DNA from 2 places in the Streptosporangium sp. CA-115845 genome. Region 2 is predicted to be linked to the other one. Evidence: riboswitches for the same ligand, from Rfam matches in the RefSeq annotation. Region 2 holds a riboswitch; the other holds the start of a gene.
What was found. Region 2 has a riboswitch for glycine ahead of gcvT (glycine cleavage system aminomethyltransferase GcvT). Riboswitches for the same ligand answer to the same signal wherever they lie in the genome.
Positions count from the first base shown of each region.

Region 1 (7,168 bases), 2.3 Mb from region 2:
GACACGGATCTCGTCCTAACGACTGATGCCTGGCGGCGGGGCGAAGGAGAACAATCGAAGGGTGCAGGATTACCAAGATATCCGCCAGGACATGCATGCCACTCTCGAGGCCCGCCGTGATCTCGGCCCGGAGTACGAAACCGCCCTCGTCGAGTCGTTCGTGTCACGCCTGGACGCGACCATCGCCCAACGGGTACACGCCGAGATGCACGCCGCCGGGGTACGCGGGGCGCGGCCACGCAAGACCGGGAACTCCTCGATCTCGATCGCGCTCGGTTCGATGGGCATCGGCATCCCGCTGACCGCCATCGCGGCGTCCGAGGCGGGCAGCGCCGGACTGCTGCTGGCCTGGGGCGGCATCGTCGCGATCAACGTCGCCCACGCCCTGGGCCGCCGGCGGGGACGCGACTGACCGTTCCGGACCACCTGCGGGACCAGCGCCGGTCCCCGGAGCGACCGGCATTCCATCGGGTGCGTCACGGTCACGCCGGACACCGCCCCGGACACCGCCCCGGAGCCCGGGCCCAGCCGTCCCAGGGGGAGGGCGTCTCGGGATTCAGACGTCGCGGGATTCAGACGTCGCGGGATTCAGACGTCGCGGCCCCGGCGGAGGCGGACCTCGCCGGCGAGGTCGGCGTCGGCGCTGTCGAGGCCGTAGCGCCAGACACGCTCGGCGTCCTCGCCGCGTCCTCTGAGCGGGAGCGTGCGGGCCAGGAGCTCGATGGCCAGCGCGCCGGTCTCGACGTCGCCGCCCTCCTCGATCGCACCGGAGAACTCGGCGCACGCCAGCTCCAGGTGGGCGATGCCGAGCATCACCCGCAGCCTCGGCACCTCGGCCGCGTCCGGCACCGAGAGCGCCTCCAGCAGCACCTGGGCGGCCTCCCCCGGCTCACCCTCCTCGATGAGCGCCTCCGCCAGCCGCTGAGCGGCACGAGGGGCGACATCCGGGTCGCCGGTGGCCAGCGCGTCACGCAGCGACCGTTCGGCGTCCTCCGCGCCCGTGGCGAGCCTGGCGAGGGCCATGTGCGCCGACGGGACGTAGGCGGGGTGGCCGACGCCCAGCGCGGCCTGCCAGGCGGCGCGGGCCTGGTCGGCCATGCCCTCCCTTTCGAAGCTCCCCGCGAGCAGGCAGGCGGCCTGGGCGGCGAACTCCGGGTGCCCTGTCGCCAGCGCGGTGCGCGCGGCCGCGCGGGAGCCCGGCACGTCTCCGCGCTCCTGGAGCACCACGGCGAGGCCCACCGCCGCCTGTGCCCGATCGGGCTCGCCGGGGTCGGCGGCCAGCTCCGCGAAGATCACGGCGGCGCCGTCGAGGTCGCCGGACTCGGCCAGTCTTCGCGCGGTGTCCAAGGGACGGGTGTCCACCTCAGGCATGCAGGGTCCTTCCCGGATACGGAGACGCCCCGAGCCTAACGACTCGGGGCGCCGTCCGTCCTCCCGCATTCCCTACGGATACGTGGTTCTCGCGAGACGCGGGCCACGGTGAGGATCAGTCTTCGTACGCCTCCAGGGGAGGGCAGGAGCACACCAGGTTGCGGTCGCCGTAGGCCTGGTCGATGCGGCGGACCGGCGACCAGTACTTGCCCTCGCGCAGCGAGGGCAGCGGGTAGGCCGCCTCGGTGCGGGTGTAGGGGTGCTCCCACTCGTCGGCGACGAGGCTGCCGGCCGTGTGCGGGGCGTTGCGCAGCGGATTGTCGACCCTGTCGTAGGCGCCGGAGGCGACCTTCTCGATCTCACCGCGAATCGCGATCATCGCCTCGCAGAACCGGTCGAGCTCGGCCAGGTCCTCGCTCTCGGTCGGCTCGATCATCAGCGTGCCGGCCACCGGGAAGGACATGGTCGGCGCGTGGAAACCGTAGTCGACGAGGCGCTTGGCCACGTCGTCGACCGTCACCCCGGTCTCCTTGGTGATCTGGCGCAGATCGATGATGCACTCGTGGGCGACGAGGCCGCCGCGGCCGGTGTAGAGAACCGGGTAGTGGGGACCGAGCCTGCGGGCCAGGTAGTTGGCCGACAGGACGGCCTGCTCGGTGGCCGCCTTCAGCCCGTCGGCGCCCATCATCCGGATATAGGCCCATGAGATGGGCAGGATGCCCGCGGAGCCGTACGGGGCGGCCGAGACCGGGCCGACCGCCGAGCCGCCGCGCAGCGGGTGGCCGGGCAGGTAGCCGGCCAGGTGGGCGCGGACCGCGACCGGGCCGACACCGGGGCCGCCGCCGCCGTGCGGGATGCAGAAGGTCTTGTGCAGGTTGAGGTGGGAGACGTCCGCCCCGAACTCGCCCGGCCTGGCCAGGCCGACCAGCGCGTTGAGGTTGGCGCCGTCGACGTAGACCTGCCCGCCGGCCTCGTGCACCAGCTCGCAGACATCGACGATCGTCTCCTCGTACACGCCGTGCGTGGACGGGTAGGTCACCATGATCGCGGCAAGCCGGTCGCGGTGCTTTTCGATCTTCGCGACGAGGTCGTCGAGGTCCACGTTGCCGTTGTCGTCGCAGGCGACCACGGCGACGCGCATGCCGGCCATCACGGCGCTGGCGGCGTTGGTGCCGTGCGCGGACGAGGGGATCAGGCAGACGTCACGATCCGACTCGCCACGCGCCGTGTGGTAGGCGCGGATCGCCAGGAGGCCGGCGTACTCGCCCTGGGAGCCGGCGTTCGGCTGGATCGACACGGCGTCATAACCGGTGACCTCGGCCAGCCAGCGCTCCAGCTCCCCTATCAGCTCGGCGTAGCCCGCCGCCTGGTCCTCCGGCGCGTACGGATGCAGCCCGGCGAACTCCGGCCAGGTGATCGGCTCCATCTCGGTGGTCGCGTTGAGCTTCATGGTGCAGGAGCCCAGCGGGATCATCGACCGGTCCAGCGCGACGTCCTTGTCCTGGAGCCTGCGCAGGTAGCGCAGCATGGCCGTCTCGGAGCGGTGGCGGTGGAAGACCGGGTGGGTGAGGTAGTCGCCGACCCGCGCCAGCGCGCCGGGCAGCGCGTCGTGCGCGGCGGCGTCCAGGTCGGCCAGCACGGTGCCGCTGACCTCGAAGGCGGCCAGGACCTGCTCCAGATGGAGGACCTCGGTCCTCTCGTCGCAGGTGACGCCCACGTGGTCGGCGTCGACCAGGCGCAGGTTGACGCCGTTCTCCCGGGCCGCGGCGACGACTCCGGCGGCATGCCCGGGCACACGGGCGAGCACGGTGTCGAAGAAGGTGTCGTGGACCACCTCGACGCCGCCCTGGCGCAGCCCCTCGGCGAGCACGACGGCGTGCCGGTGGATGCGGCGGCCGATCCTGCGCAGCCCCTCGGGGCCATGGTAGACGGCGTACATGCCGGCGATCACGGCGAGCAGCACCTGCGCGGTGCAGATGTTGCTGGTGGCCTTCTCGCGGCGGATGTGCTGCTCGCGGGTCTGCAGCGCGAGCCGGTAGGCGGGACGTCCCTCGACATCCTGGGAGACGCCGACCAGGCGGCCGGGCAGCTGGCGCTGGAGGCCGTCACGGACCGCCATGTAGGCGGCGTGCGGACCGCCGAAGCCGAGGGGGACGCCGAAGCGCTGCGAGGAGCCGACCGCGATGTCGGCGCCGAGCTCGCCCGGCGCGGCCAGGAGGGTGAGGGCGAGCAGGTCGGCGGCGGCGACCACCTGGGCACCGCGCGCGTGGGCGGCGTCGGCGATGGCGCGGAAGTCGCGAATCCTGCCGCTGGCGCCGGGGTACTGCACGAGCACGCCGAAGCAGTCGGGGAGCCCTCCGGTGAAGTCGCTCTCGACCAGCTCGATGCCGAGCGGCTCGGCGCGGGTGCGCAACACCGCCTTGGTCTGCGGCAGCGCGTCGGCGTCGACCACGAACACCTTCGACGAGGTGCGGCCCGCGCGGCGGGCCAGGGTCATCGCCTCGGCCGCGGCGGTGGCCTCGTCCAGCAGGGAGGCCCCTGCGACGTCGAGGGCGGTCAGGTCGGAGACGACGGTCTGGAAGTTGATCAGGGCCTCCAGCCGGCCCTGGGAGATCTCCGGCTGGTAGGGCGTGTACGCGGTGTACCAGCCGGGGTTCTCCAGGAGGTTGCGGCGGATGACACCCGGGGTGATCGTGTCGTGGTAGCCCAGGCCGATCATCGAGGTGAGCACGGTGTTGCGTCCGGCGAGGACCCGCAGCTCGGCGAGGGCCTCGGACTCCCCTGCCGCCGGGGGCAGACCCAGCCGGGCGAAGGAGCGGATCGCCTCGGGCACGGCCACCGCGACCAGGTCGGCGACGGAGGCGAATCCGACCGCCTCCAGCATGCGGGTCTGGTCGGCGTCGTCGGGCCCGATGTGACGGGTCGCGAACGGCGGAGGGGCGAGTTCGCTGAGCGATGACAGATCGGTCATGAGAAGCCTCTCGGGCGGGGTGGAGACCGGTGCTGGGCGCGGGCGTATGCCGGTTCTCCCCCTCTGTCATCACGACTGTCATCACGACGTGGTCGCTACCTGAGAGCTTCACCTGCCCTTGCCGGGAGGTTTGCACCGTCGGTGAGACGCACCTGGCGGGCGCGCCTGCTTTCCAGAGTTGCCTCGTCCGTGCGGTACAGGGTGCCTGAGAGATTCCGGGGAGGTTGCTCCTTCGGCGCCCCGATCGCGGTCGGGGTCTCTCCCGCACAGGGTCAGTGGCGAGTCCGAGTTTACCCGGTTCGTCGTGCTCTGCGACGACGGGCCAACTCATCGGCCTGATGATCGCCTAAAGGGCCCCCGCCCGACTCCGCGCGTTCGCCGGGAAGATCCGCGAGAGAGCCCTCCACCTCCTGCCACACCCGTCCCAGCGCGATACCGAAGACTCCCTGGCCGCCCTGGAGCAGGTCGATGACCTCGTCGGGCGAGGTGCACTCGTAGACGCTCACCCCGTCGCTCATCAGCGTGATCTGGGCCAGGTCGTTGACGCCACGCTCCCGTAGGTGCTGCACGGCGATGCGGATCTGCTGGAGGGAGACACCGGTGTCGAGAAGGCGCTTGACAACCTTGAGGACCAGAATGTCACGGAAGCCGTACAGCCGCTGGGAGCCGGAGCCGTGGGCGGCTCTCACGGTGGGCTCGACCAGGCCGGTACGTGCCCAGTAGTCGAGTTGCCGGTAGGTGATTCCTGCCGCCGAGCAGGCCGTCGGCCCCCTGTAGCCGATGTCGGCGGGCACTTTCACCGGTTGCCCGTCGAACAGCAGACCCTCTTCACCCGCGCGCTGACGTGCCGACTGGCGCCGTTCCGGGTCATCCTGGTCGGCGTTTCTACCCTCGCCGCTGCTGACCGCCACGCGGACCTCCGGCTTTCTCTCATCCCACGGCCTGATCTGGGGGTTTACGCACGACCGCAGGTTTCACTTGCACCGTAGGACTGGGGCCAAGTCCAGTCAACGACCCCACCCGGCGCGTCGTGAAGCGTAAATGCACCGAAATTCCTACCCCGCGCGGCCGAAGTCCTCGGGCGTGATCGTGTCAAGGAACTCCCTGAACTTCTCCACCTCGTCCTCCTGGTCGTCAGGGATGATCACCCCTGCCTCCTGTACCACGTCCTCACTCGCGAAGATACGTGCGCCGGTGCGAAGTGCCAAGGCGATCGAGTCGGAAGGACGCGCGCTCACCTCGACCCCGTTGGAGAACACGAGATCCGCGAAGAAGATGCCGTCACGTAAGGCGACGATGTTGACAGTGTTCAACCTGACTCCGAGCCCTTCGAGCACGTCCCGGAACAGGTCATGGGTAAGTGGCCGGGGTGGTGGTTCCTCGGCCTGGGCCATGGCGATCGCCGTGGCTTCCGTCATGCCGATCCAGATAGGTAGGTAACGCTCCCCATGCGTCTCTTTCAGCAGGACGATCGGCTGGTTGGAGGGCATTTCAACTCGAACGCCCACGACCTCCATCTGCAACACGGGCTGCTCCGTCTTCGCTGGATTCCGACCGGTTTGTTCAACGTAACACTCGTGGGGGTACGAGTGCCTGGTCAGGCTCTCACCGGCCCAGTGCCCCACGGACTCCGGAACGCAGCAACGAGGCGTGCAATTCCAGCAGGAGACCGGAGATCTCCCTCGCCGTCTCGTCCGCCTGGTCGATCGCGCCGGGACCGCGACGGCGCAGCAGCGGGGCGACGGCCTGTTCCACCAGCCCCGCCTCGCGTTCCGCGGCGGCCTTGACCGCCCGCAGGTGGCGGGCACGCAGGCCGAAGGCGGCCAGGGCGCCCACACTGCGGGCCACGACCAGTGCCTCGGCGTCGTAGTAGCGGGCCACGGCGGCCAGCAGACCGTAGTCCTCCAGCTCCGTGAGGGTCTCCTCGTCGAGCTCGGCGGCGGCGAGGAACTCCTCGCGGGTGAGGCGGACCTCGGGGGGCGCGTCGTCGGGGACGGCGCGCGGCCGGGCCGCCGGGCGCTCCTCGCGGTCGGCCGCCTCCAGATGGTCCTTGATCACGCGCAGCGGCAGGTAGCGATCACGCTGCTCGCTGAGGATGTAGCGGAGCCGCTCGACGTCGGCGTAGGTGAACTTGCGATAGCCGGAGGGACTGCGCTCCGGCTCGATCAGCCCCTCGCCCTCCAGGAAGCGAATCTTGGAGATGCTGACATCGGGGAACTCGCCCTGCAGGAGAGCGAGCACCTCCCCGATGCTCATGTGCGCACGAGCGGCCTGCGAGCTCATCATCCTCCAGCGGCGCCGCGGGTGAGGAAGACGAGGCGGAACTTGCCGATCTGTACCTCGTCCCCGCCGTACAGCGGGACCTCCTCGATGCGCTCACGATTGACGTACGTGCCGTTCAGGCTACCGACGTCGCGGACCGTGAAGACACCGCCGCCGCGCCGGTAGAACTCCACGTGACGGCGCGAGACCGTGATGTCGTCGAGGAAGATGTCGCTCTCGGGGTGGCGGCCCACGGTGGTGAGGTCGCTGTCGAGCAGGAACCGGCTGCCTGCGTTGGGGCCGCGCATCGCGACCAGCAACGCGGTGCCGGCGGGCAACTGCTCAACGGCCTGCCGCTCGGCGAGAAGCGTCTCACCGGTCTCCGCCTCGTAGGCCTCGATCCCGGAGAGGGAGATCGTCGATGTGCTGTCTCCGGGTGTGTCGGACCTGGTAAGCGGCGACCCGCATCGTGAACAGAAACGGGCATCCTCAGGATTGGCATGACCGCACTGCGTGCAGTAGACGCTCGGCATCGATCGGCTCGGCCTCCTACCGCGAAGACGC
Region 1 covers NZ_CP191988.1:4,270,819-4,277,986, reverse strand. Annotated here, with positions in the region: gene ACQP0P_RS21740 (hypothetical protein) at 92-412, shown strand; gene ACQP0P_RS21735 (tetratricopeptide repeat protein) at 589-1,371, opposite strand; gene gcvP (aminomethyl-transferring glycine dehydrogenase) at 1,487-4,342, opposite strand; glycine riboswitch at 4,525-4,617, opposite strand; gene ACQP0P_RS21725 (MerR family transcriptional regulator) at 4,633-5,253, opposite strand; gene ACQP0P_RS21720 (bifunctional nuclease family protein) at 5,398-5,868, opposite strand; gene ftsR (transcriptional regulator FtsR) at 5,948-6,598, opposite strand; gene ACQP0P_RS21710 (FHA domain-containing protein) at 6,625-7,137, opposite strand.
Region 1: linked by a shared signal. The riboswitch ahead of gcvP (aminomethyl-transferring glycine dehydrogenase) and the one ahead of gcvT (glycine cleavage system aminomethyltransferase GcvT) in region 2 are both predicted to bind glycine.

Region 2 (7,168 bases):
AGGTCCGCCATGACGAGGTGTTCGAGCTGGATCTGGTGGGCGTCCAGCAGCACCGGCAGCGCGGCGAGCGTCGCGCCCCATCCCGGCAGGCGGCCCAGCCTGCGCAGCAGCAGGTAGACGCAGAGCGCCACGGCCAGCCCGAGCAGGTGCTGGACGACGACCACGGCCTGGACGCTGGCCAGCGGCTTGAGGATCCACAGGAACAGCGAGTAGCCCGCGGGACGGGACTCCAGGGGGCGAGGGGCGAGCCCGGCGTTCAGATAGACGAAGGAGTCGGCCCAGAACCACAGGGCGGGCCGGTAGCCGAGCACGGCCAGGGCGCGCAGGCAGCCGCCGGCCAGCAGGGCGGCGATGAAGAGCCAGTGTGCCCCGAAGAAACGGAGCACCCGCGAGGCACGGTTCGCCGGGTGCGTTCCCGTTACCACCACGACCTCCCGAGTCCCGCGGACATGGCCACCCAGCATAGGCGCGGGACGGGAGGGGCCCATACGTGATGCGAAATTTGGTGGCGATCGAGTTCTATGCGGCGTTCCTCATCTGAAGCGCGGATCCGGGGAGGCGTTCAGCACTCGATGACGTTCACCGCGAGCCCGCCGCGGCTGGTCTCCTTGTACTTGTCGAGCATGTCGCGGCCGGTGTCGCGCATCGTCTTGATGGCTTTGTCCAGCGAGACGAAGTGGCGGCCGTCGCCGCGCAGCGCGATCCTGGCCGCGGCGATGGCCTTGATCGAGGCGACGGCGTTGCGCTCGATGCACGGGATCTGCACCAGGCCGCCGATCGGGTCGCAGGTCAGCCCCAGGTTGTGCTCGATGCCGATCTCGGCGGCGTTCTCGACCTGCTCGGGGGTGCCGCCCATCACCTCGGTGAGCCCGGCGGCGGCCATCGAGCAGGCGGAGCCGACCTCACCCTGGCAACCCACCTCGGCCCCGGAGATGGAGGCGTTCTCCTTGAACAGCACGCCGATCGCCCCCGCGGTCAGCAGGAAGCGGATCACCCCCTCGTCATCGGATTCGCGGACGAAGCGGTCGTAGTAGGTGAGCACGGCGGGGATGATGCCCGCGGCGCCGTTGGTGGGCGCGGTGACGATCCGGCCGCCGGCGGCGTTCTCCTCGTTGACCGCGAGGGCGAACAGCGAGACCCAGTCCATCGTCTGCAGCGAGTCCTTCTCTCCCGGCTCGCTCCGCAGCTGCCGGTGGAGCTGGTGGGCGCGGCGGCGGACCTTCAGGCCGCCGGGCAGCACGCCCTCCTTGCCGATACCCCGTCGCACGCACTCGCTCATGACCTGCCACAGGACGAGCAGCTGGGCGCGGATCTCGGCTTCGGTGCGGCCGAACGCCCGCTCGTTCTCCAGCATCAGCCCGGAGATCGACAGCCCGGTCTCCGCGCACTGGGCGAGCAGCTCCGCGGCCGTGGTGAAGGGGTGCGGCAGGACCGTGTCGTCGGGTTTGATCCGGTCGGCGCCGGTGGCGTTCTCGTCGACGACGAAGCCGCCGCCCACCGAGTAGTAGACCTTCTCGCGCAGCGTCTCGCCGGACTCCGACAGGGCGGTGAAGCGCATGCCGTTGGGGTGGTGGGGGAGCGAGATCCTGCGTTCGAAGACGAGGTCCTCGCCGACGACGAAGGGGATCTCGTGGGAGCCGTACAGGCGGACGGTGCCCGAGGCGCGCATGGCGGCCAGCCGCTCGTCGACCGTGTCGACGTCGACCAGCTCGGGTTTCTCGCCCGACAGGCCGAGCAGCACCGCCTTGTCGCTGCCGTGGCCCTTGCCGGTCAGCCCGAGCGAGCCGTACAGGATGGCGCTCACCCGTGCGGTCTTCTCCAGCAGCTCGTCCCGGTGCAGGCCCCGGGCGAACCTGTGGGCTGCGGCCATCGGGCCGCCGGTGTGCGAGCTGGACGGGCCGATTCCGATCTTGAAGAGATCGAAGACACTGATCGTCATCTGAATCCTTCCAGCGTGGACGGTCACGCGCGCCCGGGGACGCGCGTGACCGTGACGCGAGGCGTCGAACTTATGACTCACCCGAGGTGAGCGCGGTGTACTCCTCCGGCGACAGCAGGTCGTCGGCGGAGCCCTCAAGACGTACCCGGAACAGCCAGCCGTCGCCGTAGGAGTCGCTGTTGACCAGCGAGGGGTCGTCCACGACCGCCTGGTTGACCTCCACGACCTCGCCGGTGACCGGTGCGAAGATGTCACTCACCGACTTGGTCGACTCGACCTCGCCGACGGCGTCACCGGTGGCGACCGACGCGCCGACCTCGGGTACCTGCACGTAGACCACGTCGCCCAGCGCCTCGGCGGCGTAGGCGGTGATGCCCACGGTGAGGGTCAGGCCGTCGTCGACGCCGCCGATCCACTCGTGTTCCTTGGTGTAGTGCAGGTCCTCGGGAATGCTGCTCATTTTTTCCTCCTGTAGAAAGGCAGTTCGACGACTTCGACCGGCTCGCGGCTGCCCCGGATGTCGACGGCCAGCCCCGACGACAGGCCGCTGTCCACGAAGGCCATGGCGATGGGCCTGCCCAGTGTCTGGGAGGGCGCCCCGCTGGTGACCTCCCCGGCGACCGTGCCGTCATCGGCGACCACCACCGGATACCCGTGCCGGGGCACCCTGCGGCCGCTTGCGACCAGGCCGACCAGACGACGGGCCGGCGGGACGTCCCTGAGCGGTTCGAGGGCGGCCCGGCCGACGAAGTCGCCCGGCTTGTCAAACCTCACCACACGGCCGAGCCCGGCGTCGAACGGAGTGAGGTCCGCGGAGAGTTCGTTGCCGTAGAGCGGCATGCCCGCCTCCAGGCGGAGGGTGTCGCGCGCGGACAGGCCGGCGGGGACCAGCCCGTGCGGCGCGCCCGCCTCGGTGAGGGCGGTCCAGAGGGGTTCCGCCGCCGAGGCCGCGACGAACAGCTCGAAGCCATCCTCACCGGTGTATCCGGTGCGGGCGATGAGGGCCTCGTGTCCGGCCACCACGGCGGGCAGGCCCGCGTAGTACCCGAGCCCGTCCAGGTCGGCGTCGGTGAGAGTGCTCAGGATCTCCACCGAGCGCGGCCCCTGGACGGCGACCAGCGCGTACTCCTCGGAGCGGTCCCGCACCGCGGCGTCGAAGTCCCTGGCGCGCTCGGTCAGCTCGGCGGCCACCCGGGGGTAGTTGGAGGCGTTGGCGACGACCATGAACTCTTCGGGGGCCAGCCGGTAGACGATCAGGTCGTCCAGCACGCGGCCCCCGGCGTCGACGATCATCGTGTAGCGGGCGCGGCCGGGCGCCAGCGCGGAGAGGTGGCCGACCAGCGCGTAGTCGAGTGCCTCGGCGGCCTGCGGGCCGGTCACGAAGATCTCGCCCATGTGGGAGAGGTCGAACAGGCCGGCCGCCTGGCGGACCGCGTTGTGCTCGGCGGACTCGCTGCCGTAGCGGAGCGGCATCAGCCAGCCCGCGAAGTCGGTCAGCGTCGCGCCGAGGGACTCGTGCACGCCGCGCAGCGGCGTAGGTCGGGACATGTTCGCACCTCAGACAAGGGACAGATGAGATCATCCTCCCCCTCTGTCATTGGTGCCTGAGAGTTTCATCCGGGTTTTACCGGACTTTCACCTTCGGCGAGGTCGTGGGACCTGCTTTCCAGAGGCACCTACCCGCACGGTCCTTTGCCTTGAGAGGTTCGCGGGGAGGGCTTGCTCCTTCAGGGGTCCTGGCCTGGATGTCAGGACACTCTCCCGCGCGGGGTTCATCGGTGTCGTCGGCCAGCCTAACCGCCCGCACCGGCCGAGCGAAATCCCCTCGCGCCTGCCGGCCGGGATCAGGCCCCCTCGCCCAGTGCCCGGAGACCATCGCCCTCGGGCCTTACGGCGTGCACGTCCGCGCCGGCGGTGGCCATCGCCGCCAGGCGCTCCTCGGCGCCGTCGACGATCTGCAGGTCGGCTCTGGTGTGCGCGATGGCCGCGTCGATGAGCAGGGACACCAGAGGGTCGTCCTGTTCGCGGCGCAGGCGTGTCAGCGCCGCCAGGTCCGAGAGGTAGGCCTGGCGCTGAGCGGACACGAACGAGCCGAGTGCGTCCGTGCCCAGCCGGGTGGCCGCGAGCAGCTTGAGGAACAGTTCGTCCCGGAACCCCGACGAGCGGACCCAGGGAGCGCCCGCCCAATCCCGCAGCTCACCGGCGCCGCTCTCGGTCAGCCGGTACAGCGTCTTGTCCGGGCGGTCGCTCTGGGTCACGTGGCTGCGGGTCACGTGGCCGTCCCTGACCAGCCGGTCCAGGATCTGGTACAGGTGCCCGATGTTGAGGCCGCCCCACTGGGGGCCGACCGCCGCCTCGAACCGGGCCTTGAGTTCGTAGCCGTGGCTGGGCCCGTCGGCCAGCAGGGTGAGCACGGCATGGCTAAGTGGCATGATTCCTACATTGTCACAAGATAGGAACTTCACGGACCCTCGTACATTGTGACAATGTATCGGTCATGAGCGTTGAAGTCAGCCTGCGAGGCGTCAGCCGTGTCCACGGCTCCACCAGGGCGCTCGACGAGGTCGGCCTGGAGGTCGAGGCAGGTCAGGCGGTCGCGTTCACCGGGCCCTCGGGAGCGGGCAAGTCCACGCTCCTCCATCTCGTCGGTGCGATGGATCTCCCCGACGGGGGCGAGATCCACGTCGGAGGGAAGCACGTCGACGATCTCGGGCGCCGGGGTCTCGACCGGCACCGGCGCGCGGTGGGCTTCGTCTTCCAGCGCTTCCACCTGCTCCCGGCGCTGAGCCTGCTGGACAACGTGCTCGCCCCCGTGCTGCCGCGCAGGGTGGGCTTCGACCGCCGGGCCCGCGCCAGGGAACTGCTGGCCGCGGTCGGGCTGGCCGACCGGGAACGGGCGCTGCCCGGCGAGCTCTCCGGCGGGCAGCAGCAGCGGGTGGCGATCGCCCGGGCGCTGATCGCCCATCCGCCTCTGCTCCTGGCGGACGAGCCCACCGGCAACCTCGACAGCGTCACCGGCCAGGAGATCGTGGACCTGCTGTTCTCCCTGCGGGAGGAGTACGGCATGACCATGCTGGTCGCCACCCACAACCCCGAGGTGGCGGCGGCGTGCGACCGGGTGGTTCGGATGCGTGACGGCCGGATCACCGGCGACGACCGGGTGACGCCCGCCCAGGACGTGCTCGGCCGGATCGGGCGGCTCGGATGACCCGCCTGGTCTGGGCCCAGCTTCGCCACCGGCTCGTCCGGGCACTGGTGCTCCTGCTCGGCATCGTGGTCGCGGCCACCGGGTTCACCGTGCTGACCGGCACCGCCGAGACCCAGCGTCTGGAGATCATCGGCACCGTCGGGGAGAACTTCCGGGCGCAGTACGACATCCTGGTCCGCCCGGAGAACTCGGCCACCGCCATCGAGCGGTCGCAGGGGCTGGTCCGCGCCAACTACCTGTCGGGCATCTTCGGGGGGATCACCTTCGACCAGTACGAGCGGATCAAGCGGGTCAACGGCGTCGAGGTCGCCGCCCCGATCGGCATGATCGGTCATGTCGTGCACACGGCAGGTGTCCGGGTCGACGTGACGGACCTGCTGCACGAGGGCGACCGCACGATGCTGCGCGTGGAGCGCACCCGGGTCACCGACCGGGGCCTCACCCGGATCCCGTTCCTGCAGCCCCGGTACGAGTACGTCACCCGCCGCCCCGTCACGCTCGACTTCACAGAGGTCGCGGACGGGGGAGAGTTCGTCGAGGCGGCCGAGGAGGAACTGCCCGGCGGCCGGCGGGTCCGGTTGGCGACCTCGCTCGGCTGGTCGCAGGACCCGGCGAGGACCAGCCCGTTCCCCTCCGAGCGGATGCTCCCCGACCGCGGCTACTGGTCCACGCGGACCGGTCTGGGCGACGGTGGCGGATACTTCTGGAACGGATTGAAGCCCGGCCAGGCGGGCGTGCCGCTCTACCAGGAGTTCCCGTTCGTGCTCGCGGCCGTCGACCCGGATGCCGAGGCCCGGCTGGCCGGGTTGGCGGGGGCGATGGTCGAGGGACGTTACCTCACGGCGAAGGCGGCCAGGGACGATCCCAACGAGATCCCGCTGATCGCGGCCTCGGTGCCCTACGCGGACCAGCGGGACGAGGTCGTGATCCGGCGGCTGCCCGCCGAGGCGGCCGAGAAGGTCACCGAGGGCGTGCCGGCCAAGAGGCTTCTGCCCTATCTCGCCGCGAACCGGGGCGAGGAGGTCAGGCGTCTCACCCTCGACGCCGGACAGGTCTACGAGTCGATGCTCGACCGGTGGTCGGACCTGTCGGACGGGCACTACGTGCCGTTGACGAGGTACTGGGCATCCGGGCCCGTCGAGTACCGGCAGCGGGGAGCGCGTGAGCTCGCCGCGCTCCCGGTGCGGAACGGGTCCGGTGTCTGGAAGGATCCGTGGTTCTCGGGGGTGGCGGGCGTGGCCAAGGACTTCCCGGGCGCGACGGTCGGGGCATCCGACACCCAGTTCCGCACGCTGAACCGCAGGGCGATCTCCAGACGCTACACCGGGGACCTCAAGTCCCGCGTCGTCGGACGGTTCGACCCGGCCAGGCTGCCCGGTTTCAGCGAGCTGACCCGGCTCCCCATGGAGACCTACAACCCACCGGTCGCCACGCCGGGCGACGGCCGAACCGCCGCGCTCCTCGGCGGCCGGGCTCTGCTGCCCAACGACAACGTCGCCGGATACCTCCAGACGCCGCCCCTGCTTCTCACCAGCCTGCAGTGGCTGGCGGAGATCGCGGAGAGGACCGAGGGGCGGCCCGCGGCGCGGGCGCCGCTGAGCGTCATACGGGTGCGGGTCGACGGTGTCACCGGGCCCGATCCGGTCAGCCGGGAGCGGATCAGTCAGGTGGCCAGGGACATCGTGGCGGCCACCGGACTGAAGGTGGACATCACGGTCGGCTCGTCGCCGTCGCCGATGACGGTGGACCTGCCCGCCGGGTCCTTCGGGCGCCCCGCGCTGACCCTCCGGGAGGACTGGGTGAACAAGAACGTCGCCTACCGGATCCTGAACGCCGCCGACCGCAAGTCGCTCGTGTTGTTCGTACTGGTCCTGGCCGTCTGCGGGTTGTTCGTGCTCAACGGTGCGGCGGCGACCGTGCGGGCCAGGAGGTCCGAGCTCGGCGTGCTGGCCTGCCTGGGCTGGTCGCGGCCGAAACTGTTCGGGACCGTGCTCTGTGAGGTCGGCGCCATCGGCCTGCTG
Region 2 covers NZ_CP191988.1:1,921,186-1,928,353, forward strand. Annotated here, with positions in the region: gene ACQP0P_RS11085 (hypothetical protein) at 1-425, opposite strand, end outside; gene ACQP0P_RS11090 (L-serine ammonia-lyase) at 563-1,939, opposite strand; gene gcvH (glycine cleavage system protein GcvH) at 2,010-2,399, opposite strand; gene gcvT (glycine cleavage system aminomethyltransferase GcvT) at 2,396-3,487, opposite strand; glycine riboswitch at 3,528-3,612, opposite strand; glycine riboswitch at 3,615-3,713, opposite strand; gene ACQP0P_RS11105 (PadR family transcriptional regulator) at 3,784-4,371, opposite strand; gene ACQP0P_RS11110 (ABC transporter ATP-binding protein) at 4,437-5,147, shown strand; gene ACQP0P_RS11115 (FtsX-like permease family protein) at 5,144-7,168, shown strand, end outside.